2 linked regions of the Brasilonema sennae CENA114 genome follow. The protein of the gene in region 1 binds, or shares a complex with, the protein of each later gene. Links are inferred from orthologs where the notes say so. Each region holds a gene or a part of one and is shown on either strand. Other genes may lie near its edges.

Evidence for each region.
Region 2: the proteins of rpsG (region 1) and tig are in contact, whole or in part, in a crystal structure (PDB 3GTY), measured with the Thermotoga maritima proteins. The link is inferred for Brasilonema sennae CENA114 from one-to-one orthologs. Residues at the interface, in WP_004081843.1 of Thermotoga maritima: Lys34, Lys52, Lys55, Glu59, Arg62, Gln63, Glu66, Asn67, Lys69, Val71, Arg95, Ala109, Lys110, Lys111, Gly112, Arg113, Pro114, Glu117, Glu121, Ile124, Ala125, Tyr127, Asn128, Asn129, Thr130, Gly131, Lys135, Asp139, Arg142, Met143; in WP_004081061.1 of Thermotoga maritima: Glu122, Val124, Val129, Leu130, Tyr133, Glu188, Gly259, Ile262, Tyr263, Glu266, Ser270, Glu273, Gln274, Glu277, Arg308, Gln311, Ile312, Ser315, Tyr316, Glu325, Arg329, Arg336, Leu363, Phe366, Trp367, Arg373, Leu377, Arg381, Leu384, Glu387.

What each region holds. Positions count from the first base shown.
Region 1 is NZ_CP030118.1:1,562,404-1,578,517, forward strand. What follows is about bases 9,162-12,046. They hold rpsG (30S ribosomal protein S7), read right to left. Parts: upstream 10,897-12,046; coding sequence 10,426-10,896; downstream 9,162-10,425. Other genes in these bases: fusA (elongation factor G), read right to left, coding at 9,162-10,260; rpsL (30S ribosomal protein S12), read right to left, coding at 11,799-12,046. In the rest of the region: rne (ribonuclease E), read left to right, coding at 663-2,780; DP114_RS06710 (ribonuclease HII), read left to right, coding at 2,788-3,471; DP114_RS06715 (DUF1997 domain-containing protein), read right to left, coding at 3,680-4,267; pheA (prephenate dehydratase), read left to right, coding at 4,565-5,455; DP114_RS06725 (LON peptidase substrate-binding domain-containing protein), read right to left, coding at 5,512-6,162; rpsJ (30S ribosomal protein S10), read right to left, coding at 6,415-6,732; tuf (elongation factor Tu), read right to left, coding at 6,930-8,159; more of fusA, read right to left, coding at 8,182-9,161; more of rpsL, read right to left, coding at 12,047-12,179; DP114_RS06755 (HesB/IscA family protein), read right to left, coding at 12,276-12,662; DP114_RS06760 (phosphomannose isomerase type II C-terminal cupin domain), read right to left, coding at 12,822-13,253; DP114_RS06765 (phosphodiester glycosidase family protein), read right to left, coding at 13,514-15,646.
Region 2 is NZ_CP030118.1:7,725,587-7,741,737, forward strand. What follows is about bases 856-3,777. They hold tig (trigger factor), read left to right. Parts: upstream 856-1,547; coding sequence 1,548-3,008; downstream 3,009-3,777. Other genes in these bases: clpP (ATP-dependent Clp endopeptidase proteolytic subunit ClpP), read left to right, coding at 3,279-3,777. Also shown: DP114_RS32160 (aspartate-semialdehyde dehydrogenase), read right to left, coding at 1-825; more of clpP, read left to right, coding at 3,778-3,974; ATP-dependent protease ATP-binding subunit ClpX, read left to right, coding at 3,984-5,324; DP114_RS32180 (alpha/beta fold hydrolase), read left to right, coding at 5,387-6,289; DP114_RS32185 (GntR family transcriptional regulator), read right to left, coding at 6,325-7,311; DP114_RS34575 (hypothetical protein), read right to left, coding at 7,340-7,504; DP114_RS32190 (dienelactone hydrolase family protein), read left to right, coding at 7,862-8,599; DP114_RS32195 (S1 RNA-binding domain-containing protein), read left to right, coding at 8,771-9,673; DP114_RS32200 (serine hydrolase), read right to left, coding at 9,924-11,354; DP114_RS32205 (hypothetical protein), read right to left, coding at 11,399-11,647; DP114_RS32210 (DEAD/DEAH box helicase), read right to left, coding at 11,682-13,868; DP114_RS32215 (hypothetical protein), read left to right, coding at 14,117-14,254; DP114_RS32220 (DNA cytosine methyltransferase), read right to left, coding at 14,264-15,259; DP114_RS32230 (TIGR04168 family protein), read right to left, coding at 15,543-16,151. UniProt on the Bacillus subtilis protein: Involved in protein export. Acts as a chaperone by maintaining the newly synthesized protein in an open conformation. Functions as a peptidyl-prolyl cis-trans isomerase.

The sequences.
Region 1 (16,114 bases):
GTGAATCAGCTTTTCCCCTACAATAGGCTTGCTGGCTTCTCTGATTCTATGATTTTTAAAATTAATTGAATGCCCAATCCACAATTTAGGTAGTTCGAGTAACGAGTACCGAGTGTTGAGATAGTGTTAAGTCACGAGTGGCGAGTTGAAGTGTAAATGACCCAGAACTTACCCTATGCCTACGGCACGCCAAAGGCGAACGGGTATCTCCTCCAACAGACGCGCTTTTTGTAAGTCCTAAAGGGACACGCTGAAAACCCCCAAGGGCGTACAGGCGTAAACAACTCATAAAACGCCGCTTGCTATAAGCGCTTACTTAGAGCAAGCCAGTTTCCAAGGGTGGGGGGGAAACCTCGCACTTTTATTAGCTGCGCCCTTGGGCGTAGTGGCTCGTCAAAACTCATAACTCAGAACTTCGCACTTTCCAGCGATTGGGTATTGCATCAAAAATTAACCACAGACGGTTCATTAAATTGCTTAAATTAATTGCAACCGTTCTGGATGGATCAGGCTTGTCAACGCAGTTAAGCGCCTAAGTAGCTTTGTTTCGTTTTTTGTGAGCGCAATTTTTAAGCGCAGCGCATAAGCAGGCTTGTAGCGGCCAGAGGTATAACAAACTGCCAAGTCTATTAATGCTGCCAGTTTTTGAGGACTATAATTGAATGCCAAAACAAATTATCATCGCGGAACAGCATCAAATTGCTGCAGTATTTTCTGAAGACCAAATACAAGAACTCGTAGTGGCCACAGGACATCACCAAATCGGTGATATCTACTTAGGAGTAGTGGAGAATGTACTACCTGGGATAGATGCGGCTTTTGTTAATATAGGCGATCCAGAGCGAAATGGGTTTATTCATGTCACTGACTTAGGTCCCCTACGACTCAGACGTACAGCAGCGGCGATTACAGAATTATTAACACCGCAGCAAAAAGTATTAGTGCAAGTAATGAAAGAGCCAACAGGTACTAAAGGACCAAGGCTCACCGGGAACATTACCTTGCCAGGACGCTACGTTGTACTGATGCCATACGGTCGGGGAGTCAATTTATCACGTCGGATTAGGAGTGAAAGCGAACGTAATCGTTTGCGTGCGCTAGCAATTTTAATTAAACCAGCAGGGATGGGTTTGTTAGTTCGTACCGAAGCCGAAGGCAAACCAGAAGAAGCGATTATTGAAGATTTAGAATTGCTGCAAAAGCAATGGGAAGCAATTCAGCAAGAAGGGCAATCAACGCGTCCGCCAGCGCTCTTAAATCGGGATGATGATTTCATCCAGCGCGTGCTAAGGGATATGTACGGGGCAGATGTAAACAGAATTGTGGTAGACTCCAGTACTGGCTTGAAGCGAGTGAAACAGTACTTGCAAAACTGGAGTGGTGGACAAACACCGCAAGGGGTGTTAATAGATCATCACCGTGATCGCGCACCAATTTTAGAATACTTCCGTATTAATGCTGCAATTAAAGAAGCTCTCAAACCCAGAGTAGACTTACCTTCTGGAGGCTATATCATTATCGAGCCGACAGAAGCATTAACAGTGATAGATGTCAACTCTGGTTCATTCACGCGATCGGCAACAGCTAGAGAAACTGTTTTATGGACAAACTGTGAAGCAGCCACAGAAATTGCTCGTCAGCTGCGGTTGCGAAATGTTGCAGGAGTAATTGTCGTTGATTTTATTGATATGGAATCGCGGCGTGATCAACTGCATGTTCTAGAACATTTCAACAAAGCACTCAAAGCAGACAAAGCTCGTCCCCAGATTGCCCAACTCACTGAGTTAGGTTTAGTAGAACTCACTCGCAAACGTCAAGGTCAAAATATTTACGAATTGTTTGGTACAGTTTGTTCCACCTGCGGCGGTTTAGGGCACATTGTCCATTTACCAGGAGAAACTGAAAGCCGACCCCTCGCCGCACCAACAGAATTACCAGACCGTTTTGCATCTTCCTTGCCCTATAAAGAACCACGTCTGCCAGTAACTCGACCGACTGAATCACGGGAAACCTTGGAAGGATATGGGGAACCATACGAGAGTGACAATGATTTGGCTACTTTGAATCTAGTCAATCATCCCAGCTACCAAGAAATGACTGATAGCAGAAAGCGTCGTACCCGCCGTAGTACGCGCATAGAAAGGTTAAATGGGGGAAATGGCAAAGATGAGCCACGGGTTGGGACTAATAACCCTCTGGCGTTTTTGAACGAGCCAGACTTGGAAATAGATGATGAGCCGGAACTTCCCACCCCATCAGAGGTCTCTTCACCCACTATTAGCAAACCTTCTTGGGGGAGTGACAGAGTCATCGAACGTAGCCATAAAGTGGTGACAAAGGTAGAACCAATCAAGCCAGTGGTAGAACCACCGGAGATTGTAACTGTAGAAATGTCGTCTCAGGAACAGGATGTCTACGCCCAGATGGGAGTTTCTCCGTTGGAAAAATTGAGTCGGGAGGTCAGAAATCCCAAATCTGTTATTATCAACGTCACCTTGCCTGGACACAGTCCTGCAACACCAACTGAATCAACCTCAGAATCACCTGTCTCTGCTAGAGTCACCGCTGTAGTCACACCCAGTCTACCAACCGAATCAATTCCAGAAACGACATCTGATGTATCGGGTGATGTATCGGGTGATGTCTCAGGTGATGTCTCAGGTGATGTCTCGGATCTTCCCGTAATGACAGAAGATGAAAGTGAAGTAACCAGCAGTCTAAGTGATAAGCGCCGCCGTCGCCGTCGTTCTTCCTCTGTGGAGACTGATACTGAAAACTAAGAAACTTATGATTAAGACGGAGCGAACTGTCACTTCTACTAAGTTGTCAGCACCCAACACACAGATGAGGTGGCTAGATTTTTCCATGCTGTCAAGTACTCAAGGGCTGATTGCAGGTGTGGATGAAGTGGGACGAGGTGCCCTGTTTGGTCCTGTGGTAGCAGCAGCAGTGATACTACCAGATAGCGCTTTATCACAACTCACAGCAGTTGAAATTAAAGATAGTAAAAAGCTATCCAGTTCTCGAAGAGTGCGGCTAGCGCAACAAATCTGTGCCCTGGCTATAGACTGGAAAATTGGTTTTGCTTCAACAGCTGAGATTGACCAGACGAATATTCTTCAAGCAACAATGCTAGCAATGAAGCGGGCTGTTCTCAAGTTAAAGGTGCAGCCTGCTTTGTGTTTAATTGATGGCAATCAGTTAGTAAAAGACTTGCCACTGGCACAACAAACGATAGTCAAGGGAGATGAGCGCTCAATTGCTATTGCCTCTGCTAGCATTATTGCGAAAATTTGGCGTGATGACCTTATACTTCGCCTCGCTTCTAAGTATTCTATGTATGACTTGGAACGCAACAAGGGTTATGGAAGTCAGCGGCATCTGATGGCACTGCAACAGCACGGATCTTCACCATTACATCGTAAATCGTTTCGTCCTTGTCAAATCACGGTACTTAGTTGTGCTAAATAGACCTTATCCATAGTTGTAGATCACAACTACTTTATCTACTTTGGTGCTTCTATCAACACAGACACCTTTTACTTGCCCACAGGTGTATATTTGGAGCTAGCCGATTCTACGAACGTATTGAGATTTCACTCAACAACGTGACATCTGCATAGGTCTATGTACATCTGTAGTTCATCACAATTCTATATTCATAAACACTAAAACTTCTTCATAATTGCTCTGGGTTGAAGAGCGGCATACTTTTATCCTCAAGCGCTTTTTCTCGCGTTTGCAATGTTACCCAACGGCAATAATCTCCTAAAAGTTGATGTAGTAATCTTTGCTTAATTGTCAGCAAAACACTTTTGAGCAAACCATTGCCTGTTGCTTCCAGTATTGGTTTAGGTGTATAGGAAAATGGTGGGGGGAAATCTAGCAACACTTCTAAATCGGCTCTTCCTTTGATCACCGTGCTAGTAACTTGCGGTTCTGGCAATAAATACCCTTTCAAATTCAATGTAAAGCGCTCGTTGATATACTCTACACCAAGGATTTCACAATTTAGCGATCGTAAATAAATTGTTCCATTTGATTCAGCCCAGACTCTCATGTCTACAGTTGGTTGAATACTTAGTGACATAAAGTTCAGAGGACGCATTTTCAACCGAAATACTTCGTCTGAAAGCTGTTGGATACGGCTAGGGTCAACTAAAGCGTTAACCAAGCGTTGAGGTTGACGTAAGTAGTGCTGAATTGGAATGGGCTGTTCTGGAACAGCAATTTCGATTGATTGATAGGCAGTAAATCGAGTAGACATGAGTTTTTTAAAATATCTGTTAAATAATTGTAATATTTTCTTAAACATTTGTGTTCGTCATAAGTCGTAAGTGAGCCAGCGCGGACGCCACATGCCTCTGTGGGGAAACCCCTATCGCGAACCCGTAAGGGCCATCAGTCATAACTCATTTGTGTGGAAAGAAGTTTATTATGTCTGATAACAAGTCACAACACTCAATATAAATAACATTCCCTCCACTTGATTGCGGACGTGAACTGACTTCACGCTCGCGTTGCGGTTCGGGAGTGGTCAACTATCCACACAAAACTAAACTTCATGAATCTATCGATTGCACACTTAGGACCTCCAGGTACTTACACAGAACAAGCCGCTCTTTTTTATCTCAACTGGTTGACGAAAAGTACGGGAGTTGAGGCTATGTTATGCCCTTATCCCAGCAATGCTCAGACATTACGAGCCGTTGCCCAAAAAGAGGCACAATTGGCTGTTGTACCTGTGGAAAATTCTATTGAAGGCAGTGTGACCATGACACTGGATACATTATGGCAACTAGATAGTTTGCAAGTTCAGTTGGCTTTGGTTATGCCCATTTCTCATAAATTAATTTCTTGTGCTCAAAGCTTAGAAAATATCAAAACAGTTTATTCTCACCCACAAGGCTTAGCACAATGTCAAGTGTGGTTGGAGAAGTTTCTCCCCAGTGTAGAGCGAATTCCAACGAATTCCACCACTGAGGCGCTACTGCAACTAAAGCAAGACTTAACTGCTGCAGCTATTTCATCCCAACGGGCAGCGCAACTCTACAACTTGCCAATAATAGCTAGCGAGATTAATGACTATCCCGGAAATTGTACTCGTTTTTGGCTGGTCAGTCAAAATCATTTACCAATCTCCCAACCCACTGTTTCAGAATGTACGCGTTACACATCAATTGCTTTTAGTGTTCCTGCTAATATACCAGGAGCATTGGCTAAACCTCTACAGGTATTAGCTCGTCTAAATATTAATCTCAGTAAAATTGAATCTCGCCCAACAAAGCGTTCTCTTGGGGAATACCTATTTTTTATTGATTTGGAAGCAGACGCATCTCAACCACACGTACAATCTGCTTTAGCAGAAATATCTTCCTATACAGAGATATTAAAAATCCTTGGCAGTTATAATGTTTTACCAATGAACGCTCTTGGTGAAGCAGTTAGTGGTTAATACTTAGTTGTTGTTTATTTAACGACTAATAACCACTAACGACTAACCAGCACAACTCACAACTTCTGATTGAAGGTGTCCTTGAGAACGGTACGAGCTGCCAAGTGGTTACGAGTAGAAGTGAGAATTTCTGCTTCCCGTTCTAAACGAGCAGCAGTATCCTGCATTTCTAACAATGTCTGTTGCTCTGTAGCAACACCATAAAGATTACTTGCTACCCAGTAAGATAACTCTGTTGGTAAATTTGGCAAATCTTCTGGCAGTTCTATGTTTTGCTCAGTTAACTTAGCTGACAGACGCACAACATCTGTGAGTAATTGTTCAACATCAGTAGCCAAAGGTCGCAAATTTTTTGTTGGAGAGTTGTCTGAAATCCACTCAACCAAGCCAACTCGATACGGCTTTTCACGGACATACTTTAAAAGGCGAAATCTTTGTTGACCCAATGTCCACATCTTTATTCGGTCATCTGGTAGTCTCTCATGATGAACAATTTCTGCACAGCAGCCAATGTTAGCAATCGTGCCTTTCATTGGATCTACCATCAAAACCCCGAACCTGCGATCGCTCTCCAAAATTGTATTCATCATAATTCGGTAGCGAAATTCAAAAATGTGCAGGGGTAAGGGTCTTGTTGGAAATAGAACTACCTCTGGTAACGGGAACAGAGGTAGTTCGCAAACTGCAATTTTAGAAGAGGATGTCATTGTTACCTTGGTATAAATTTAATCTTAAAAAGCTTTTCTTCTCTGCTTTTTCCCGCACTTTTTCTATATTCTATCATTTTGATTTTAATGCAAATAAAAAGCCCTGAAATATAATTGTTCAGGGCTTTGTTATGATTGATACAAAAACACTTTTGTTAGCTATTAGTAAGCTAGTGCGTTCCCACTGGGCATATCCGAAGGGTTGTTAGTTTTTACAAAGTAAACTAAGCACTAGCAAATAATCAATTGACATTAGAGCTTAACTTCGATGTCTACACCCGATGGTAAATCTAGTTTCATCAAGGCATCAATGGTTTTAGAAGAAGGTTGGTAGATATCGATAATCCGACGATGAGTACGGGTTTCAAAATGTTCTCGTGAGTCTTTATCTACGTGGGGCGATCGCAACACACAGTAGATTCGGCGTTTTGTAGGTAAAGGAATTGGTCCTATAGCTGTCGCATTGGTCCGGTTTGCTGTGTCTACAATCTTCTCGCAAGATGTGTCCAGCAAGCGGCGGTCAAAAGCCTGTAAACGAATTCTAATCTTTTGCTGCTGTAGAGTTGCCATCTTAAATTTTCCAGGTTCTGATGAGTTGTGATTTTGGTATTAGGACTAGAGACGAACGATTAGTAAACAAGCTTTCCAATACCCCTTGAAGGAGTGCGTCTGGAGTATGCGATTGTTGTAACGCGTTCATGGACACGAAAAGAGCAGAGTGGCTATTATACCATCTCTGCTCCTTTTTTAGTTAAGGTGCAAAGGTCTTACTTGACGATTTTGGAAACAACACCAGCACCGATGGTACGACCACCTTCACGAATTGCAAAGCGCATTCCTTGCTCAATAGCGATCGCGTTGATAAGTTCTACACTCACCTTAATACGGTCTCCGGGCATCACCATTTCGGCAGCACTGCCATCGTCAGCAGTGAACTGTTTGATTGTGCCAGTCACATCGGTTGTCCGCACATAAAACTGAGGGCGGTAGCCTGGGAAAAATGGAGTCTTGCGACCGCCTTCTTTTTCTGTTAAGACGTACACTTCACCTTCAAATTGTGTGTGAGGGGTGATTGAACCAGGCTTAGCAATAACCATGCCCCGTTCTATATCAGCTTTTTGTATACCGCGCAACAGTATTCCGGCATTATCACCAGCCATACCTTCTTCAAGACTCTTCTTGAACATCTCGATACCGGTTACGGTGGTGCTGCGAGTATTTCTAATACCCACTAACTCTACGTTGTCGCCGATTTTGACTTTACCCCGCTCAATACGTCCGGTAGCTACAGTACCACGACCTGTGATCGAGAACACGTCTTCTACTGCCATCAAGAAGGGCTTATCTACATCGCGCTCAGGAGTGGGGATATAAGCATCTACAGCATCCATCAGTTCGTAGATTTTATCTACCCAATCATTGGTACCTTTCTGTGTCTTGGCGTTAGCAGTCATTGCTTCCAACGCCTGTAGACCAGAGCCTTTGATAATAGGAATGTCGTCACCAGGGAAATCGTAGTCAGATAGCAATTCTCGAAGTTCTAGTTCTACTAGTTCCAGGAGTTCTTCGTCATCCATCAAGTCTTCTTTATTCAAGAAGACGACCAGACTAGGAACGCCAACCTGTTTTGCCAGCAGGATGTGTTCGCGGGTTTGGGGCATAGGGCCATCGGTAGCAGCTACTACGAGGATCGCTCCATCCATCTGAGCCGCACCTGTGATCATGTTTTTCACATAGTCAGCATGTCCGGGGCAGTCCACGTGAGCATAGTGCCGCTTCTCGGTTTCATACTCCACGTGAGCGGTATTGATGGTAATACCCCGTGCTTTTTCTTCTGGTGCATTATCGATTTGGTCGTAGCCTTTAGCCACAGCTTGACCCATAGCTGCCAAGGTCATGGTGATGGCTGCCGTTAACGTAGTTTTACCGTGGTCAACGTGTCCAATCGTACCGATGTTAACGTGGGGTTTATTCCTTTCAAACTTTGCGCGTGCCATTAATGGTAATTTCCTTTACTAACTAACCGTTCCCTTTGCTTTTAGCTATGATTGCCTCAGCCACGTTGCGAGGCACTTCTTCATAGTTGCTAAACTCCATTGAAAAGATGCCCCGACCTTGGGTCTTTGATCTGATATCAGTGGCGTAGCCAAACATTTCTGCCAATGGAACTTTAGCAGTTACTTTGGCAAGACCCTGCTCAGATCCCATCCCCTCAATTTGCCCACGACGCGAATTGAGGTCGCCCATCACATCCCCAAGGAAGTTTTCGGGAACTTCTACCTCAACTTTCATCATAGGCTCTAACAGGACGGGTGCTGCTTTCATCACAGCTTCTTTCATCGCCATTGAGCCAGCGATTTTGAAAGCCATTTCTGAAGAGTCTACATCGTGGTACGATCCATCAACCAGCGTTGCTTTGACATCAATCAGTGGATATCCAGCAAGAACACCCGATTCGCAGCTTTCTTTCATTCCCTGTTCTGCTGGTCCAATGTACTCTTTAGGTACAGTACCACCAACAATTTTGGAGACGAATTCAAAGCCGGTTCCTGGTTGTCCTGGCTCCAAGTCAATCACAACGTGACCGTACTGACCTTTACCACCGCTTTGGCGGATGAACTTACCTTCAATTCTGTTAACATGCTTGCGAATTGTTTCGCGGTAAGCAACTTGTGGCGCACCAACGTTTGCTTCCACTTTGAATTCACGTAACATCCGGTCTACCAGAATTTCCAGGTGTAGCTCTCCCATCCCTGCAATCACGGTTTGGTTGGTTTCCGGATCGACGTTGACGCGGAAAGTGGGGTCTTCTTCTGAGAGAGATTGTAGAGCCTTGGACAGTTTGTCCATGTCGTTTTTGGTTTTGGGTTCAACCGCCACCGAGATCACAGGCTCAGGAATGAACAGGGATTCCAGAATCACTGGTGATCCATCATCAGAAAGTGTGTCACCTGTCAAGGTGTCTTTCAATCCCAACGCGGCTCCTAAATCGCCTGAGCGCAGTTCATCTACATCCATTCTGTCATCTGCTCTCAAAACTACTAAGCGAGAAATCCGTTCTTTCTTGTTCTTAGTAGCATTGAGGACATAGCTGCCTTTCTTGAGAACACCAGAATAGACGCGAACGAAGGTTAGGCGACCGTAGGGGTCAGCCATAATCTTGAAGGCAAGAGCTGATAGTGGTTCACTGTCGTCGGCATGGCGCTCGACGGCTTCACCATTTGGCAGTGTACCTTGAATTGGTGGTACATCGATTGGTGCTGGTAGGTAATCTACTACTGCATCCAACAGCAGCTGTACGCCTTTGTTTTTGAATGCCGAGCCGCAAAGCAGTGGCACAATCTTACCTTTCACCGTGCCTTCACGCAGAGCAGTATGGATTTCGTCTTCGGTCAGTTCCTCACCTTCGAAGTACTTGGTCATCAAGTCATCACTAGTTTCCGCTGCCGCTTCAATCAGTTTGGCGCGGTACTCTTCAACCAGATCCACCATATCTTCAGGGATGTCTGTTTCCTGAATATCGGTTCCCTGGTCGTTGTTGTAAATATATGCACGCATCCGCACCAGGTCAACAATACCCTTGAAGTCGATTTCACTGCCAATAGGCAACTGAATAGGAATCGCATTTGCCCGCAGGCGATCGCGCACTTGCTCGTAAACCCTGTAAAAGTTTGCGCCGGTGCGATCCATCTTGTTGATAAAAACAATGCGAGGCACTTTATAGCGATCTGCCTGACGCCACACGGTTTCTGTTTGAGGCTGCACACCACCAACAGAACATAAAACTGTGATCACACCATCCAGTACCCGCATGGAACGTTCCACTTCAATCGTGAAGTCTACGTGTCCTGGAGTATCAATAATGTTTATTTGATGATTTTTCCAAGTGGTACTAATAGCAGCAGCAGTGATGGTAATTCCCCGCTCTCGCTCTTGTTCCATCCAGTCGGTTACTGCGGTTCCTTCATGAACCTCACCTATTTTATGAATTATCCCAGAGTAAAATAATATTCTCTCTGTTGTCGTTGTTTTGCCCGCATCTATATGCGCCGCAATACCTATATTGCGTACTTTCTCTAGCGGGTTCGTACGTGCCACAGCTGCCTCCTATAGTTTTCGCCTCATGATATCTTGTATATTACACTTTGTTAAGATATTATACTCTTACGGAAAACCGTCTTTTCCTAAGTAAATATACATTCTTATTACGCTACAGTCACGATATATCACCCGATGTGAGACGCGCCAAAGCGCGTCTTTGCATTAGTAGCGATAATGAGCAAAGGCTTTGTTTGCTTCTGCCATCCGATGCGTTTCTTCACGTTTGCGAATCGCATTCCCGCTTTCGTTTGCAGCATCCATTAATTCATTTGCCAGTTTGCTTGCCATTGTGCGACCTGGTCTTGCCCTTGAAAACTGTACTAACCAACGTAGTGCTAAGCTTGTACCCCGTTCCGCACGCACTTCCATTGGGACTTGGTAGGTTGCTCCACCAACGCGACGAGCTTTGACTTCTACTAAAGGCGTCGCATTACGCACAGCTTTTTCAAAGGTTTCCAACGGATCGCCACCAGTCCGTTCCTGTATTGTTTTCATAGCAGCATAAACAATGCGTGAGGCTAGAGATTTTTTGCCATGACGCATTATTCGCCTTGTTATCATGCTGATGAGGCGACTGTTGTATACAGAGTCCGGTGGAACCGGACGCTTTTTAATAACACCACGACGAGACATACTTAAACCTTTAGTTCTGAATCGGGAAACTACATGCTATATGTTATCGAACACCGGCATTTTTCAACGCTAAATCCCGTCGTTCAATTTTCTTGTGATGTGTAACTGCAATTTCAGTTACACTGACTGACAAAAAATGCTGTCCTTAACAACAGGAAGCGACAAAATTATATACTGTGACTGACGCTACTTATTCAACTCCCACAAGCAATACACGATTTTTCTGAGTGTTATTTTTTACATCTTTTTTCAAGAGCTTGAAGGCTGTTCGTCAAAGACGTGCCGAAGGTTTAGTTAACCATTCCAAGAGTTATCTCCTGGAGTTTCCTGCTTTATCCTCTGAAAACTCGACGAGCAAAACTAGCATTTTTACCCGTCACCCCCAGATCGATTTAGCAGGTCTTTTGATTTAACGTCCACCAACGGCCTTAAGACAGAGAGTATGGAGTAGCGCGTACTTTGAGCTTTACATCGGCAGATACCGTTTACAGTCCTGCTAGACTTTGTGTACCAGTTTCACGCCTCGTCTGCCTGACCGACCGATGGGTGTTACCAGAAAATTGTATCGCGCTTTTATCCCGACTCTGGGCCAAGTTTGGCGCAAACACAAACTCCTTTTTAAGAGCAAGACTTGTTCTTGCAGAACGAAATTTCACTCAAATTTGTGTCAAAAAGCTCTGTATCGTGAGTCCGGAATCACTGAGCAGAACATAGTACTTGGTTTTACTAAGCAAAGCCAATTGCTATGCCCTGAGCGTAGGCTTACGGGATGCTACGGGCAATTTCTAGACTTATCAGGACGTAGGGAAAACTACGCTCCAAAGCACTTGCACATTCAGGAAATTATCCAAGTTGGACAAAGTGGCTTTTGGTGTCTGATCTATTGATGACTCATAGCTATTCTATTTAGTAGCTTTAGCGCGCTTAGTTCCATACTTGGAACGACCTTGCTTGCGGTCTTTGACTCCGGCTGTATCTAAAGTTCCACGGACAATGTGGTATCTCACGCCTGGTAAGTCCTTAACGCGACCGCCGCGAATCATCACAACAGAGTGTTCTTGTAAGTTATGACCAATGCCTGGAATGTAAGCTGTGACTTCAAATCCAGAGGTTAACCTTACCCTTGCGACTTTACGTAGAGCTGAGTTTGGCTTTTTCGGTGTGGTCGTATATACTCTAGTACAAACGCCCCGACGTTGAGGGCACTGTTTTAGAGCTGGGGACTTGGTTTTCTGACGCGCTTGTTCGCGTTCGTTACGTATGAGCTGCTGTATGGTTGGCATGAGTTACAGCGCGAGAAGCTGCCTATAGTCTAAGTTTTTACAAATCCTAATTATATCTTTTTTTGTGCTTTTGTGTCAAACTTGTTTGGCAATTAGTTATTGAGTTGTAGAAAAAGAGTTACCACATTCACAAGTTGCATGAGATCTGGAGTTGTAGAAGCGAAAGCCACCACCCATCAAATCCTCTGAATAGTCTATAGTCAACTGGTTGACGTGTTTTAAGCTTTTGGCATCTATGACAATCGCAATATCATAACACTCAAAAATGCTTTCGTCCTTTTGGGGAAACACCAAAGCAGCATCACCCGAAGAAGCGCTGGATTCTGGCTTATCGCCTGCTTTGAGCGCTTCATCAAAGGACATATCATAGTACCATCCAGAGCAACCTCCAGGTTTAACAGCCAAACGAAACAAGACATTTGGCTGTTGTTTTGATTTTAATCGCCTGATTTCATTGGCGGCAGATGGACTCAATTGGATCATATAAGCGGCAAAGCAATTTAAAAACCTATTAATGAGAAACTCGGTTTCTTAAAGAAACCGAGTTTTTTCAAAATAGCATATTTTGTCTAACTTTCGCTTGCTGCTTATTTCAGCCGAAACTGACTAACAAGCAGATTTTAAATTCGTGCTTTGATAGGGCTATTGTTGATTTTTTTGTTCAGCCCGAGCATAGTCATCCTGGTAACGGACAATGTCATCTTCTCCTAAATATTCCCCATTTTGAACTTCAATTAACACCAAAGGAATCACACCAGGATTCTCTAATCGATGGGCTGTACACTGGGGTACATAGGTTGACTGATTATTGCTGAGGAAAACTTCATTATCACCACAGACAACCTTGGCTGTACCACAAACGACAATCCAATGTTCGCTACGGTGGTGGTGCATTTGCAAGCTGAGGCGGTGTCCAGGCTTAACTTCAATACGCTTTATTTTGTATCCACGGCCTTCTTCTAAGACGGTAAATGAACCCCAAGGACGAAGCTCAGTTGCAGCGACACCTCTTGGCGTGACAGATGGCGGAAGGGGCAATGTGTTAGTTTGTGTTGCTTCTTGAATTTGAGCCATATTTACCTCATGTTATGACACAACAGACTTTCAGTACTCTTGAATCATTGAAAAAGACAGGGCGTGACGTTGCCTTGGTGGAGATGAGCAATCCACGCCACCTCTGGCAAAGATAACACGCATCAGGTGGGGGAGTGTTATCGATCACCTCTGAAACTAGTGTGTCTACACCAAGTCTTCATCAAGTCACGTGGCAACTTATTCTCAACTTTAAAGTTAGAAGAGGGAACAGGGAATAAGGAAATCCCCCAATGCATTCATTACTTCCTCTGGACTCCAGGCGGCGATAAGAATATACCAATACCGTTGTGAACGCGAGCAACAGTATTAGGGGAACGATCAAGCAATTGTCCTCCCAAGTAAAGACTAGTAGAACTTCCACCATCCAAATTAAGAGCATCAACACAGCCTAAAAGCTGCATGAGTTGGGCATGTTCTGCTAGGGTAGGTCCCCCACCATCAACACGATTGTGTACAGCCGCAATAATCAGATTTCCTGTGGTTGTTGTACATATACCACTGCGAATAGCCTTTTGATTAATAAAGGCGTTGCTAAATTTTTCGCTCTTGCCATCAAGGACAATTTGACGATTTTGCAGTAGCAGTGGTCCTGCTCCTACAATGTGGGAGTAACTGCCAAAAGCTGTAGGACCAGTGGAACTCGTTATTCTTATAGACGAGCCAACGGGTAAAGTAGCTGCATTGCTCGTAGTATTACCGCGTAATGTTAATAAATAGCCATCTTGTGGTATTTGGACGGCAATTTCACCAGCTTTACCTCCTGTTAGCTGATTGATAACCTGGTTTTTCTGGACAACAATAATGATTTCATTGTCAGTGAGAGAAGTGTAGGTTGCTCCCCATGCACTGCTATAACGGGCAATACCGCTTTGAACATAGCCACTATTGAGAGTCAAAATCGGCAACTGGACATTGTTGTTACTGACTAAAGTTTCTACTAAGTTGAGACGACCAATGTAAAATTGTCCAGAATCATTCCAGGCGATCGCTCCTCGGTTAAGAATTGGACTTGATAACCACACACCATCCCGACGAATTGCACCCAGAGGTAATTGATTATTACGGTTAAAATAACCGCCGTTAATTGCTGCGACTGCTGAGTATTGTTGTGCAGTTTGAATCAAAGGAGCTGTGCCTATCAAGCTGTTAGGAGTTGTCGAGATAGGTTTCAATTTTATTCCGGAGGTACGGGGATTAATTTCTAACCACACAACAGGAAAGCGTTCTTTACCTAAGTTGACAAACCGCTGTCGCCAATTCAACCCTGGTGCCCATGTAATATTTTTTTCCACCATCGCATCAGGTCGAATTTCAATAATCAGACGATTGGGGTTAGCTACAGTGCGGATCCGAGGAGTTAAACCTAAGGGAACCCCCAGATGGATTATCGTTTGATTGTTGACTACCTCTACCTGTTGTATTAATGCTGGAGATGAGGGAGTTACTAATTTGTCTTGTCCTACTTGCCCTACTGTATTTGAAGGAGTGTAACGTTGTGCCAACATTGGATTGGCTACTCCATCAAGGGTAATGATCCACTCTCTATTTGGTGGCGAGGTAGAACGTGGAGGTGATGAAGAAAGTTGTGTAGAAGAGTTTCCTTCTTCCTCTATTTGAAGTTGAGGTTTTTTGATTGGTAGCCCTTGTGTGATTTGCCAAAGAGTTGGGCGATCTAAAGCTACGATAATGCGATCCCGCCACTGTTGCTTATCCTGAGAAATATTTGTGACTTTCGCGCTTGGTGTTGTAACTACTAACGTCTTATTGACGACTTGCATCTGCCATTGGGCAGTTTTTGCGAAATTCGTAATGTCTAAATATCGATATCCACTGGTTAATACACTACTTAACACTAGTGGTTTCGTATCAGATGAAAACCACTGTATTGGTTGCTTGTTTGGATTGCTGCTATCTAAGAAATCTACCCCGAATAATTGCCGAACTGCTGCGTCACTCAGACGAATACTCAACGAGCCTGTTTTTTCGCGCTGCTGCAACCAGGCTCCAGAAAAAATGCGACCATTCAGAGAAATTTCGTTACCATAGGAAATTACCCCGCTTAAAGCAGGAGGTGGAGGTAATGGTTGCTCAAAAGAACTCACAGAGGAAGTACCCCCCTGTTGAAGTTGCTTTTTTTGAGCATACTGCTGTTGAGAGACGAGGAAACGAGGAGAAGTCTCTATGTCCCTGTGTTTGTCTGTCCCCTTGTCAGTTTTTAACAAGAACTGCGCTTTTGCATTCATACCTGTAGCTATGAAGCACAGTAGTGTCACAAGTATTGGTGACACGAAAACCATGACATACCTGCCATTGCTGTTATTGACAATAGCACTGCAATGTTGTTGGCATTTTAAAGTTGGTCTTTCTCCCATAATTCGGAATTTACTTGGTGAAAACAATTCCTTAAAGTATTAAATTCAGGGTATAGCTTTCGCTCTCGTTACAATCATGTGCCTTGTAACGGTGTTGCTTTTGAGTATCGGGAAAGTTTTGTAGAACTTAATATACCCACTACCTCGTACTCGTCACCCACTTTTAACAAAGAAGCTAAATACTTCAGTTGTCAAAATAAAAAAAAGAATGACATGAGTTTTGCTCTCGAACGGGATGTGATATTGTATATATGGGCTTTTTATCTCTTGAAAACAATCAAAAATTTTGTTTTAGTACAGCTATTAATTAGGACAAGCGCTAAGTGACATGAGTGCTCGTGATATATGACAGCTGCTTTGGTTGGCAAAACTAAAGTGATGGCATTTTCAAAGGGAGCGCTTAAAGTCGCAATGCCTCTGTTGTCATGCTGCTAGCAACACAATTGACAATAAAAACCTCAAAATTTT
Region 2 (16,151 bases), 6.2 Mb from region 1 along the record:
ATCTTCTACCAATTTCACACCCGGTGCCTGACTGAGAACTTCTCTCGCTTTCTCTGGGCTAAATGGTACCTCAAATTCTAGGTTAATCGCTTCCGAATGGCTACGTAGTACGGGAACCCGTACACAAGTTGCAGTGATTCTGATATCCTGACTCCCAAAGATTTTGCGAGTCTCGTTAACCATTTTCATTTCTTCCTCACAATACCCAAACTCGTTCAAAGGGGTGTTGTGCGGGAAGACATTAAATGCTAATGGATAGGGAAATACTTCAGCTACAGGTTGCTTACCTTCTAAAATAGCACTTGCTTGAATTTTCACTTCTTCCATTGCCTTAGCACCAGCACCACTGGCTGATTGGTAAGTTGCAGCCACAAGGCGCTGTACTGGTGATACTTTATGTAGGGGCCACACTGCCACAGTCATCAAAATCGTTGTACAGTTGGGATTAGCAATGATACCTTTGTGGTTCGCTGCTGCTTCTGGATTGACTTCTGGAACCACCAAAGGAACTTCCGGATTCATGCGAAACGCACTGGAGTTATCAATCACCACAGCACCCGCCGCGACCGCTTTTGGTGCCCAAGTTTTTGAGATGGAACCACCTGCACTCGCAAGCACCAGATCCGCATTCTCAAAGGCTTTTTCACTCACTGCTTCTACTGGCAAATTTTCCCCTTGAAAAGGCAGTGTTCGCCCTGCACTGCGTTCTGATGCCAATAACCTTAAATCAGAAACAGGGAAATTACGGTTCTCCAATAATTCCAGCAACTCTTGACCAACCGCACCAGTTGCTCCCAAAATAGCTACCCTGTAGGATTTAGACAAATTGACTTCCTCCTTTACGAGATGTTCTGTGCAATTTCTTCTAGAAATTCAAAGCTTAAATGGCAATAGCAGACATTAAATAAACTTTTTAATAGTTTTCTTTATTGAAAAAATGGTTGTAATTCTTAATCTAATACATTTCTTTTGTTACTCATGCTGATTCGTATGGCAATTTACAATACTTGATGACGAAACTTTTTTTTGAAAATTAAGACTTCTATTATAGAGTAGATCATCTTTCAACATCTGGATGAGCTAAACTTTTGCATAACTCAAAACTGGTTTTATCCTTCAATAGATGCGTTGTCAAGATGATTGGTGTACTATGATTCAATGGACTAAGAAGAGCATTGCAATAATAACCTATTCTCACAACACAGGAGCTAGGCAATCATCAGCGCTCAGTTCGACATAGCAGCCAGCCCCAATGCGACAACCTTAGCGTGCAACAGTGCTAGTTGAGAACCAGGATATCACGGTGTTAGCCCTTTGGGAAAAAACAATTTGGAGTTGAGAACAGGAAACTAGTTTGCGCTCAAATGTCAAGTTTTTTGACAACAAAAGTAAACTAAATAAGTGTTATAAGCAGACCCTGGTGCACTTGGATATAATCAAGCCATGTAGCCACCTTGAATCCAAGTCAAGAAACTTTAACTTAAAGACGCAAATTTTGGCGTCAGTAGACAACAAGTAAAAAGAAATACAAATAATAGAGACGAAGCATGAAAGTCACCCAGGAAAAACTTCCCGCCAGTCAAATTGGTCTGGAAATAGAGATTACGCCAGAAAAGACCAAGGAAACTTACGAAAAAGTTGTTAAGAACTTAGCAAGTACTGCAAATATTCCTGGGTTTCGCAAAGGCAAGGTACCTCGGCAGATACTTCTGCAGCGCCTTGGCACAACTAGAATCAAGGCAGCTGCGCTAGAAGAAGTCATTCAATATGGCATTGAGCAAGCACTCTCACAAGAAAAAATCCAGGTGCTCGGTCAACCACAGCTACGCTCTTCTTTTGAGGAATTGATTAGTAATTATGAACCAGGAAAAGCGCTGATAATTTCTGCATTTGTAGATGTGGAACCAGAACCAAATTTGGGTGAATATACGGGCTTGCAATTCAAAGCTGAGGAAGTGAAGTACGATCCACAGCAGGTAGACAAAGCCTTAGAAGACGAACGCCAACAAATGGGAACATTAATTCCTGTGGAAGGGCGATCAGCGCAAATAAATGATGTGGCTGTGGTAGATTTCAAAGGAGTTATTGCTGCTTCTGTTGGTGAAGACGAAACTGCTGAACCCCAGCCAATACCGGGGGGAGAAGCAACTGATTTCCAATTGGAGATGCAAGAAGACAAATTCATTCCCGGCTTTGTCACAGGGATAGTGGGGATGAATCCTGGAGAAACCAGAGAAATCTCTGCTCAGTTTCCAGATCCTTATGTTAACGAAGATCTAGCAGGAAAACCCGCAGTTTTCACTGTCACCCTTAAAGAACTCAAGGAAAAAGAACTGCCTGAATTGAATGATGACTTTGCCCAAGAAGTCGGCGATTATGATACTTTGGACGAATTGCGCAATTCTTTGGAAGAGCGCTTTCAAAAAGAAGCCCAACAGAAAACAAAATCGCATCAGCAAGAAGCCTTGTTAGCTGAACTGCTCAAGCATGTGGAAGTTGACTTGCCTGAAACGATGATTCAACAAGAAGTCAATGAGATGCTGACGCAAACAGCTATGCGGCTTTCTCAGCAAGGGCTTGATGTCAAAAAGTTATTTACTCAAGATGTGATTCCTCAGTTGCGGGAGCGTTCTCGCGGTGAAGCGGTTGAGCGCATTAAACGTTCTCTAGCGCTTATGGAAGTTGCTAAACGCGAGTCCATCGAAGTGAGCGCAGATCAAATCGAAGCCAGAGTCAAAGAATTGATGGAGCAGTACTCTGAAAAAGATGTTGATGAGAAAAGAATGTTTGAGGTTGTAGAAAACGAATTGTTGACCGAAAAAATCATCGATTGGCTTCTAGAACGCTCAACAATTGAGTTGGTACCTGAAGGTTCTTTGAGTACAGTAGAAACTGAGACTGAAGAAATCACGGTAGATGAACCAGTTGCAGCAACTGAAACTGTAGAACAACCTCTTCTGGCTACTACTGAAACTGCGTCTGTTGACACAGAGTCAACACAGGGATAATAGATGATAAGGGGATAAGGATAAACAGAGTGAGAAGTTTCCCTCCCTCACTCCCTGATTCTCCCCCATCTGCCTGTCCGAAGGTAGAAGTTTAAGAAACTTTATTTGAGTACCAGTACACATCACCGTCTTGGTTTGATACTGTTTTACACGATAGGAATTTATATAAGGCATAATGGTTAACACATAGCCACATCAAAAATCAGGCTCATCAAAAAGGCCGCACTTGCTGTCAAAATTATTGTTACACTTAGTGTAAAACGTTCTTTTATGCTTGTATCACAGTCGGGAAACTACCAACCTAACAGTTTGAGTGACTTTAAACTCTACTCCCTAAACAGTCCTAGCAACATCGTCCCGATGGTGGTCGAACAATCGGGTGTGGGAGAACGTGCCTTTGACATCTACTCTCGCTTGCTACGGGAACGGATTATCTTTTTAGGAACGCCAATAGACGATAACGTTGCCAACTCAATTATTGCCCAGTTGTTGTTTCTAGACGCTGAAGATTCAGAAAAGGACATTCAACTGTACATTAATTCTCCTGGTGGCTCCGTGACAGCAGGTATGGCAATCTACGATACCATTCAGCAGATTCGTCCTGATGTGGTCACCATATGTTTTGGATTAGCCGCAAGCATGGGGGCGTTCTTGTTAACCGCAGGAACCGCTGGTAAACGGATGTCTCTTCCTGATTCCCGGATTATGATTCACCAACCACTAGGCGGTGCACAAGGGCAAGCCGTTGACATCGAGATACAAGCCAGAGAAATTCTTTATCATAAGTCTAAGTTGAACCAGTTACTCGCTCAGCACACTGGTCAACCGTTAGAAAGAGTTGAAGCCGATACTGAGCGCGATTTCTTTATGTCGGCCCAAGAGGCAAAAAACTACGGGTTGATTGATCAAGTCATCTCCAGGCAAAATCTTCCCTCACCAGGGGAAAACGTCACCATTCTGAAATAAGAGGCTGGTATGTCTAAGTACGACTCCCATTTAAAATGTTCGTTTTGCGGAAAGTCTCAGGAGCAGGTACGTAAATTAATCGCCGGACCGGGAGTCTACATCTGCGATGAATGCGTTGACTTGTGTAATGAAATTCTGGATGAGGAGTTACTCGACACAAATGCGGCTGCATCATCGCAGCCAGCACCCAAGTCAGAACCACCACCAAAACGCCGTGCCCGCTCCTCTAATCTCTCATTGAATCAAATACCTAAGCCACGAGAGATTAAAAAGTACCTAGATGAACATGTCATCGGTCAAGACGAAGCTAAGAAAGTGCTTTCAGTCGCAGTTTACAACCATTACAAGCGGCTATCACTGGTTCAGTCTAAAGGCAGTGGCAAAGGTTTGGATGATGCGGTAGAACTGCAAAAATCTAATATTCTGCTTATTGGTCCCACAGGCTGTGGCAAAACTTTACTAGCGCAAACTCTGGCAAAAATTCTTGATGTGCCTTTTGCTGTTGCTGATGCCACAACTCTAACAGAGGCAGGCTACGTGGGAGAAGATGTAGAAAATATCTTGCTGCGATTGTTGCAAGTTGCAGACTTGGATGTCGAAGAAGCGCAGCGCGGAATTATCTACATCGACGAAATAGATAAGATTGCTCGCAAGAGTGAGAACCCCTCAATTACCCGAGATGTCTCTGGTGAAGGCGTACAGCAAGCTTTACTGAAAATGTTAGAGGGGACAGTTGCCAATGTACCACCCCAAGGAGGACGCAAGCACCCCTATCAAGACTGCATACAAATTGATACGAGTAATATCTTGTTTGTCTGCGGCGGTGCTTTCGTTGGCTTAGAAAAAGTTGTAGAGCAGAGAACTGGCAAAAAGTCGATAGGCTTTGTACAACCAGGAGAAGGTCAGTCCAAGGACAAGCGTACAGCTGACACTCTGCGCTATTTAGAACCGGATGACCTCGTGAAGTTTGGGATGATTCCGGAATTTATTGGACGGGTGCCAATGGTAGCGGTGGTAGAACCGCTGGATGAAGAGGCGCTGATGGCAATTTTGACCCAACCGCGTAGTGCCTTGGTCAAGCAGTACCAAAAGCTCCTGAAGATGGATAACGTCCAGTTAGAGTTTAAACCAGAGGCTCTGCGAGCTATTGCTCAAGAAGCATACCGCCGCAAAACCGGCGCGAGAGCGCTGCGGGGCATTGTGGAAGAATTGATGCTGGATGTGATGTACGAGTTGCCTTCGCGTAAAGATCTCACTCGTTGCACAGTCACGCGGGAAATGGTAGAGAAGCGTTCTACTGCCGAACTACTGATGCACCCTTCCACACTACCTAAGCCAGAATCAGCTTAATTGTTATTAGTCATCAGTCATGAGTAAAATACTGTTAACTCTTGACTTTTGACTTTTGAAAAATGTCCTACACAAATGTTCGTGGTACTGAGCATTACTACGAGTGGATAAAGAAGCCATCAGATAGTGAGGACAAACCTGTGATGGTTTTTATCCACGGCTGGGCTGGCTCTTGTGGGTATTGGCAGGGTACTGCTCATGCTTTATCAGAACAATTTGATTGCTTACTTTATGATTTGCGGGGATTTGGGCGTTCCTATGGGCAACCAAGCGTAGCCAAAGCGAGTGAATCTGTCGTTGAGTCTATTGAGTTGGAGTCACCGCAGGCAGAATCTGTAGCAATTCAAAAGTTAACTTATGAGTTAGAGGAATACACAGACGACTTAGCAGCTTTGCTAGATAAGTTGCACATTCAACGCGTATATATTGCTGCTCATTCGATGGGCGCATCCATTGCTACTTTGTTTCTTAACCGTTACCCACAACGAGTGAAAAAAGCGATTTTGACCTGTAGTGGTATTTTTGAGTACGACGAAAAAGCATTTACAACTTTTCATAAGTTCGGTGGCTACGTGGTCAAATTTCGTCCAAAGTGGCTGGATAAAATACCGTTTGTTGACCGGATGTTTATGGCACGATTTCTGCATCGTTCCATACCAGCGGCAGAACGTCGGGCTTTCTTACAAGATTTTCTCAAAGCAGACTATGATGCTGCTTTAGGCACAATTTTTACATCTGTGAGTAAAGCCGCAGCTGAATTGATGCCACAGGAGTTTGCTCAACTGAGCGTGTCTACGCTACTGGTGGCGGGTGAGTATGACAAAATTATTCCAGCCCAGATGGGTCGTCAGGCAGCTGCACTTAACGATAAAGTTGAGTTTGTCATGATTCCAAATACGGCTCATTTCCCAATGTTGGAAGATGCACCTACTTACCTCAAACGGGTGCAAGAGTTTTTGCAATAGTCAACAGTTAACTGTTAACTGTTAACTATTATTTATTACCCCAACCCTAACTCCCGTTTGAGCAAGTTAATCGAGTTACTACCGATAAAATTGTCACCACACATCAGCTTGGGTGGACGAATAATGTCTTCATGAACGACTTGTATAGCTGCTTGCACCGCAGCAAAACTGGGTTTATCGGTGCAAAAAATCACCTGTGCCCGCTTCACCATCGCCTGAAGTTTGTAGGCATCTTTTGGTTGCGAAGTCATCACGAGTATTTCATCACCTCGTAAACCGTGGATGATAACTTCTGCAGCTCGAAGCCAGCCAGGACTGAGGCTGACGATCGCAAGACAGCTGTCTTTTGGTAGATTTTTAAATTGGTTGTACTCTTTGGCATAGTCTTGTATGTCAAGGGGAATGACGCGCACAGCTTTCGGCGCTGCGATCGCTTCCACTTCCCCAATAAAATACCGATGTGTGACTACTGTAGCTGAGGAAGTTTGATTTAGCACAGCAGCTAATTCTTCCATAGCTACCAACTGTACTGGTATTTTGAGGGATTCTTCCAATTCATGCACCATCAATTCTCCAGCACCGATGTCTTGAGTCGGAGCTGTTACCAGCACCCTCGCGCTACAACGCAAACGCCAATCAATTTCAGCTAAGAATATCTCACGCGATTGATTAAGCGAGCAGCCTTGGGAGAGCAGTTCGTCAACTGCTTGCTGGACAACTTTGTATGCTTGAGGATATTGTTTGAGAATTGGCGATTGTAGCTTACCACCACCCTCATGACCTTGAGCGCGAACGTAGATTCCTGAGCCAGCAAGACTTTCTACAAATCCTTCCTCCTCTAATTGACGATAAACCTTGCTGATAGTATTGCGGTGCAACCCAGTCTGCATTGCCAATGCCCGCGTACTGGGCAGTTTGTAAGCCGGAGGATACTGTCCAGAGGCGATCGCAAATTGGATTTGATTAAACAGCTGGGTTGATGCGGGGATTTCACTGTCTGGCTGAATACGAAACTGAATCATTACCGAATCTCCTGCGTGATAATGGCTCTTATTGACCAGCTGTGACTGCTAAGCTTAAAAAGAACTCAGTTGTCAGAACGCAGAACTCAGAATACATCACGGCAAGCGCTCTAAGGAGGAAACCTCCAAGACGAGCCACTGCTGCAGGAGGGTTTCCCTCCGTAGGCATGTGGCGTCCGCGTTGCCTCCCCATAAATAAATCGCGCTGCGCCGCGTAAGCCTTGTGTGGCGTTCTGGGATTTAAATAAGGACGCTTTGTTTTTAAGCCCTGCAGGCACGCCAAAGGCGAACGAACGACGTGCCTTAAAACAATTCTTTTTCTTTTTTCAATAAATGAATAATGGTGCTAGCAACATGATTCCTTATTCCTATTCTGACTACTGAGTTCTGAGTTCTGAGTTCTTTCTTCCGTCAAATATTTTACTCATATATTGAATTTCTCTATTGAAAAATTCTGGTGCGATTGTTACTTGTAGTTGATAATTTGATTGGACATTAGCTTGAGCGATCAACATATCTATATAGTCACAGAGAACTGGTAAAAACTATTATGGCAGAGCTAGCAATACATACCACAACAGTTAATCTTTCGCAAGATCATTTGCAAATACAGGCATATCTGGCACAGCCTTCTGAAGAAGGTTCTTACGCAGGAGTTGTAGTTTTACAAGAGATTTTTGGAGTCAACTCCCACATTCGCGATGTAACAGAACGTATCGCCAAAGAAGGTTATCTGGCAATTGCACCCGCACTTTTCCAAAGAGTTGCCCCTGGATTTGAAACTGGCTACACTGCAGAAGATATAGAAGTGGGTAGACAATACGCACAGCACACAAAAGCTTCAGAACTATTAAGCGACATTCAAAAAGCCATTGACTATCTGAAAACTTTACCGAATGTAAAGCAAAACGGCTTTGGTTGCATCGGCTTTTGTTTTGGTGGTCATGTTGCTTATCTTGCTTCTACTTTACCAGAAATCAAAGCCACCGCTTCCTTCTACGGTGCTGGTATCACGACTCGCACACCAGGAGGTGGGAATCCCACTATCACGCTTACCCCAGATGTTAAAGGCACGCTTTACACCTTTTTTGGCATAGAAGATGCTAGTATCCCACAGGAACAGGTAGACCAAATTGAGGCAGAGTTAGAAAAATACAACATTCCTCATCGTCTCTTTCGCTACGATGGAGCTGACCACGGATTTTTCTGCGACCAACGTCCCAGTTATAATTCTATAGCCGCAGCCGATGCTTGGGAGCAGGTAAAACAACTGTTTAAACAACTATAACTATTCAATTGATTTACGTCCGCTTTGCTTTAAGCTAGTCCCTAGTCATGAGTCATAACCAATGACTAAGGACAGTTTTTATAAGCAATCATAGTCACTCGAATAGTGTTGTTTGGTGTTGAATCAAACTTCAGTGGCGTTAGCTAGAATAGCAATTTATCTTTAAGAGTCATGGATTCCGAAGCCAAGTTTTCTCAAAAAGCCGATTCGTCATTTACAATGGACGACTTTGCCAAAGCACTCGAAACACACGATTATCAGTTTCAAAAGGGACAAGTGGTGCATGGCAGAGTATTCCAACTTGATTCAGATGGGGCATATGTCGATATTGGTGGCAAATCGTCAGCGTTTATTCCCCGCGATGAGGCTTCTTTGAGAGCAGTAACCAATTTATCGGAGGTGCTGCCACTAAATGAGAGTTTAGAATTCTTAATCATCAGAGATCAGGATGCAGAAGGTCAAGTCACCCTTTCGCGACGGCAATTAGAAATCAAGCAGATTTGGGAACGACTGGCGCAAATGCAAGAGAATTCCCAAACGATACAAGTGCGGGTAATAAATTTAAATAAGGGTGGAGTGACTGTTGATGTGCAGGGTTTACGAGGATTTATTCCGCGATCGCACTTGGTTGAGCGAGATAATTTAGAAGCACTCAAAGGTCAATCTCTCACTACTGGCTTTTTAGAAGTTAACCGTACTAACAACAAGCTTATTCTTTCCCAGCGCATCGCAACCCAATCTGCTAGCTTCAGTATGTTAGAAATTGGTCAGCTAGTGTCCGGAAAAGTAACTGGTATCAAACCCTTTGGCGTGTTTGTAGATTTAGATGGCACAAGCGCTTTGCTGCATATTAAGCAGGTGAGCCAGAAATTTATTGACAATTTGGAAAAAGTGTTTCAGCTCAGTCAACCAATAAAAGCTGTCATTATAGATTTAGATCAAGGCAAAGGTCGGGTTGCTCTTTCCACTAGAGTTCTGGAAAATTTCCCTGGTGAGATGCTAGAAAATATGGACGAGGTGATGGCATCAGCCCAGGCGCGTGCAGAACGAGCAAGGAACAAGGTTTCAGAATAGGTATTTGTTAGTCTTTGAAGATTTAAGGCGGTGCGATTCGCTCTTTGGGGCGATGGCTTCGCCGGTTCTACGTCCGAGGCACGAAGTGCCTCCCCTGAACTCCGTTCAGGGAGCCAATCTCCGATTGGCTGGGCGTATACGGACAGATAGCTCCTAGATTGGGAACTCAGCATGTAGTCTTTCATAGTAGCTAACAGATAGTTGCCTTGGTGACGACGTATCGGGGTGTGCCTCTACGCTGCTACCTGGATTAAACAGAGCTGCTTTCAGGTATGCGGGTAAATAAAATCTCTTTCACAGTCGGTTCTAGGGGAACCGTCAGGCTACTAATATTGCCTTTGGTATCAGTTAAGAAAGACATTAGTTTTGGTTCATCAAACAACTCATATTCAACAAAAATGTCATAGTGATAGTGTTCTAATTTATAAATATTTGAATTATGAGTTGCTATTAAACGATTATCATTAATTTTAACTGATAAGATTCCGTATGCTGGATGCTCAAAATTACCTGTGTAATCTTCTAGAGGATGAGAAGGCTGGGTTGGAGTTTTACGATCTGAAGCGATTTGCTCCCTAGCTTTTGCAGTAGCTTCTTTAGCTTGAGCATATTTTTCCTTCATTCGTTCATTCCAAGAAGCTTCGTCTAAACCGAGCAAACGGTCACATACATAATAAGTCACAGTATGTATGACTGGATTATCATCCATATTAGTCAGAACTACTATACCAATATTGTCTTGAGGCAGCAAAGTTGTCCGCGCAGAAAATCCATTAATATTACCGCCATGCTGAATTAAATTATGACCTCTGTAAGCGCTAATAAACCATCCCAAACCATAAAAATAATAAAAAAGTTCATTATATTCCAGCGTTTGAGTGATCACGATTTGTGGAGAGTGCATCTGTTGCAGATGACTTTGTGAGATAATTTCTTTCTCGCCATACTTACCCTGATTAAGATGGAGTAAAAGCCACTTAGCCATATCAACAACATTGGAATTTATCGAACCTGCTGGACCAATAACATCGACATTACAAAAGGGGATTTTCTCAACTTTGTCGTCTTTTTCTGCATAAGGAAGTGCAAAATCAGCAGCTTTTTGGGATTTTTCTACAGAGAAATTACTGTCTCTCATTTCCAAAGGATTAAAAATTTCCTGTTGCACAAATTCTTCCCAGCTACTCCCTGCAATTTCACCAACCAAGTAGCCAGCACTCATGTACATCAAATTTTGATACTGAAAAACAGTACGCAATTCGTGAGTAGGTTCGAGATATTGTAAGCGCTCGATTATTTCTTGACGCGTGAAGGGACTTTGAGACCACATAGCATCATGACGGGGTAAGCCAGACCGATGAGTCACGAGGTCACGGGGCGTGATATGTTCAGTTGCATAAGAGTCATAAAGTTTAAAAGTGGGCAGATAATTTCTGACAGGTTTATCCCAGTCTAATTTGCCCCTTTCTACCAAGATACTCATCGCCATTGTGGTAAAGGGTTTTGTACAAGAACCAATTGCGAAGAGAGTTTGTGGTGTAACAATTAAATTTTTTTCTACGTCTCGCTTGCCAAAGCCTTCAGAAAAAATGATTTGGCTATCTTTAACGATGGCGATAGCCAGCCCAGGTACTTTCCACTCTTGCATCGCCTCATTGATAAATTCACTCAGACCTTGCATGGTGACTGTTCACACCTCCCAATAAAAAAGCATCTTCAATTCAGTCAAACGACTTTTAAGTTTAAGTTATTTAACGAGTTGCGGTACAATCCTGAAAAATATAATCCTCCTGTTCTGGTAATGGAGCGATCTGCTGAAAGCAGCAGCGCTAGCCCCGATAGGCGTAGCCGTGCCGCAGGCATAGGGGGCGCTACGCAAACGCTATCGCCCAAGGGGAAGTTTTCGCGAGTCGTCGCCACTTCCCCTTTCCGTAGTAAATATTGCACAACGCAGGTTCTAAGAGAACTTGCCAATATTCATTGGCAAAAAGTTCTACTACATCCGTTGCTAAACTGCTTCCCCATCACCAATATCGCGTTTCGGTGGACGCTTGTAGGTAAATGTGAAAGTATCACCACTAGCAATCACTTGCCGCATTTCATCATACATCGGATAATGACCGACACCACTCAGACTTGCCCAACCCCGCGCCCTAGTTAAAGCGACAAACAATTGGTTACGGCAATTGACATCACTTTCATTGCGAGCGACATTATCAAAGCCAACCACATAGACCATATCAGCTTCATGTCCTTTAGCGCGATTGATGCGGGACACTGTAACGCCACCTTCATGCCAAAATTTATCTGGGTCGTTGTTGGGCCATTGGGGAACTAAATCATTTAAAGTCAAAGCAGTGGGGATATAGACATCAATTTTTTGGTCCATTAAGAAACCCGCAACTTCAGTTTCTAACTCTATTGCTTCGGAAGTAGAACCTAAAATGACGACTAAGATATCACGGCTGGGATTAAGACTATCATGAACAATATTATGCATAATGTTCTGGGCCAGAACTGTCATTTCTTCTTGGCGAGAACCGTAAGTTTGATATTCTAATATAGGGTTGCCCCAAAGTTCAGCAATAGGGTTGGGTGAATATTGAGACGGTCGATGTACAGTTATCGGCTTACCAATACGCCGGAAGTCTCCCTTAACTTCGTAACCAATTTTGTTCCAATCATCTTTATTAGTGATACCTGCAAGCATCCCCTCTGGACGTAGCAAACCCATACCAATTGCATGCGCCGCTGTGAGAATTGTTCCAGGAGTGCGGTAACAGCGGCGCATCACTTCAGAACGTTTAATACCACCATGATATTGGGGTTGCTTACTCAAAAGATTGCTCAAATTTTCGCCAAATACCTCTTTGGCTTTTGGTACTACGATACTATCGAGACTTTGTGCTTCATCGTAAGCCCAAATTAAGCGGCGTTCCTCTGGTTTTTCCTGACTGACAGGTTGTAAAGCTTGATAAGCCAACCAATAAATTGCTTGTTTATCTTCATATTTCAAATCATCTTCGGCTACTAAATCTTGACCTTCATCAATCAAGATGGCATCGAAAATCGGCTCAATTTTTATCTCTTCTTGTAGCCGTTTACATAAGTCTGCTAAACCCCGGTTAGGTTGTCTTTGTTTTGTGTCTACAACCGTTCCGCGTCTTTTGCCGTGGTAGTCGCAGATGATACTGTACAAACCTGGATGTTCTTTTGCTCCCCACGCATGAAGCACTCGCAGCTTGAGATTAGTTTTCGGATCATACTGCAACTCACCACCACTGAAACGGCGTATCCACTGATCTAGCAACCCAATCATCAAATCGTAGAGCGATCGCGTGAAAAACACCAAGGCAATATCCCAGTCTGGATGCTTGAGGTGCATCATCGCCGCTTTTTGGCATAGCAGCACAGTTTTGCCTGAACCTGCAATACCCCGAATCCGCTGAGGACCTGGAGGAATTTCTTTTCCTATATGTTCTTGCTGTAAATCTATTTCGTATAGTCTTTGACGCAAACAGTCCATAATACTGGCGCGGGTTTTGCCTGTCGTCGAAACTGTCGCACGAGGAGGTTTACGAAACACGGGTGTCCCACTCATAACTGACAGTAGCAATTCCCAGTCTTTATCTTCCAGGTTTTCCCCTGGAACTACATGATCAGTTTGTTGAATGCGTTCGGTAAAACCAACTTTACCTAGCTGATCTTGGAAAATTAGAGGAGGACAGTTGGGTAATTGGTCAAAGCCTTTTTGTTGCCATTGTTCTTGGGTAATCAGAGGTAATGCAGCGATCGCTCGTCCGGTAACCCTACGCCAGATAGCAGGTTCACGGTCTGTGTATGCAATTAATGCTCGCAGTTGATGTTCGGCTCTTTGATCAGGGTTAGCTTCTGCAGTGTGATAGTTTTGCAACTGCCAAATGCCATCATGAATAGTAACAATTTGGTCAATTACAACTGGCAGTACTTCAATGACCACTAAACCAAATTCTCTATCAGCAATCAGAATATCAGGTTCCTTACGAATTTCTCCGACCTTCGAGAAAATTGGATAGCGCCAGTAGCCAATGCAGTTTCTATCAGAAAAAGCACTCTTTACAGCATCCCAAACTTTCTGCTCACCTGCTTCAGTGGTAACTTTTAATGGTTCAGTCGTGATAAATTTGCTGCTTTGTTCCTCATGCCCAACAATCATGTAGTCCCTACCTGTACTAGTTCAATTTCTTATACAAGAAAAGTATTTTGAGTAATGCTGTCAGGCTAGCACTGGCAATCTGATACTTGCCATTGCGAATACACGGAACTACGTAGCTGGTTGAGTTCAGCAGATATGCGGTGTTAGTTTAAATTATTGTAATAATTTTTTCATCAAGTGCTCAGCAGTGAGGTTGCAGATAAAGCATTTCGTAATGGAGTCATGACTTGGGCGTTGATTAATACGATATGGCAACTGGCGTGCCAGGGGCATTAAGTATGCTTTTTAATGTATTACCAGACGTGATCGGTGAAGTTTCTGGACTTGATAGGCTCACTGAACAACAGCGAGCAAGCTATAAAACCTTATTTGATAAAGCTTACTGAGGTAATAAATCAATGAGATGCACTTGTTAGCACATTAACTATAGCTCTTCCTAAGTGATAAGCAAAATTTACAGGAACTGCATTACCAATCTGTTTATATTTGGAGCGTACACCACCGATAAATTCCCAATCATCGGGAAAAGTTTGAATTCGGGCATACTCCCTTACTGTAAAAGGTCTAGTTTCTTCCGGATGACAGCGTTCCGTTTGTTTTTGTGAGGGAGAAGTAGTCAGAGTTAGACTTGGCTCATCCCAAGAAATTCTACGTGCCATACCAGTACGCCCACCTGTAAGATAGTAGCTTTTCATCATGTAGCTTTTTTGAATATCTTCAGGTAAATCTCGCCAGCATCCGCCTGGTGGAACTAATTCTAAAACTTTAGCTCTCTTAGGGCTATATTTCATTCCTTCAGAAGGTGGAACATCTTTCAAGGCATCTCTCAAAGTCAGAATTTTAGAAGAACGACTAGGGTACTGAAAGCGAATATCTGGACGAGTTCCGACAATGATGACTCTTTCTCGCTTTTGAGGAACATCATAGTTAACTGCATTTAGTAAACGATACTGGACGTTATAACCAAGAGATTCCAGAACAGATAGAACTGTATCGAGCGTTTTTCCTTTCTGATGACTTATTAAACCTCTAACATTTTCAGCCAGAAATAGTTTAGGCTGTACCTCTTTAACACAACGGGCAAATTCATAAAATAAGGTTCCACGGGTATCCTCAAACCCTAAACCTTTACCTGCCAAGCTGAAAGGTTGGCAAGGAAAACCTCCAGTTACAACGTCTGCACTCATTCCTGCATAAGAAACTTTAGACACATCAGCCTGAATGACATTCCATTTTGGACGGTTATGCTGAAGTGTTGCTGCTGCGTCTTTGTCAATTTCAATTAGTGCTTTGGCTACCAGTCCTGCCTTTTCTAAACCAAGTGCTAAACCACCAGCCCCAGCAAATAACTCAATGACGGTTTTTGTGGTTGTGATAGGTTCAAGAACCATTCGTGACAGGAAGCTATAAAGTTTTAAGGGAAACAACTTAAATCTCGCCTAAATATTATTACAGCTGATCAAATGCCTAATTTGTGCTGTTACGCTGAATCAAGTCATCACAAATCTTTCAACGGAGAAGGGGAGATTCGAACTCCCGGAACCTTTCGGTTCATCCGATTTCAAGTCGGACGCAATCGACCACTCTGCCACCTCTCCAGTAAAGCTGTCAGCTTTTAGCTGTCAGCGGTCAGCCAAAAACAAAGCCAACCAGATATGAATTATATCTCATTCTCTATGCATTTTGCACTACCAGAGTGGGTTTTTGATAAAGAATTTCCTCATATACAATGCTGAAATCCTTTCCAACCCAGACGAGGGAGACTTGGGAGACCACACCATCTTCCAGCAGGACAATGGAAAAGTTACGCTGCTTATGGCTACCATGTTCTACAATCCTGGGTACACTTGCCGCGTTCAAGTAAACTATCCCCTCTGGACTTCTAAAAATGCGCTTTCGCGGCTCTTTCTTTGTATGTCGCAGGCTGTGGTGCATATGACCAAATGTGACCAGGGGAATAATTTTACCAGTTGTGATAGTTTGAGATATCGCCTCTGCTAAATCTGGATCGCCAAAGTCACCCCCTATGGGGTGCCAATCTTTGCCGCAGGGGTCTTCTGGGCGATCGCCCAACCCTGTAGGACCGTTGTGACCTATAAAAATTATTGTTTGGTAAGCTGCACTTTTAACTGCTGACACGATTCGCGTTGTGGACTCTTCAAAACTAGTCACACCATACCACTGTTGGTAGAAATCACTATATTTCCACTCTGGTCCACCCCAACTAAACGGACGACCTCCAACAACCGTTAAATTTAGATCTGGAAAATCTAGCTTACCGTA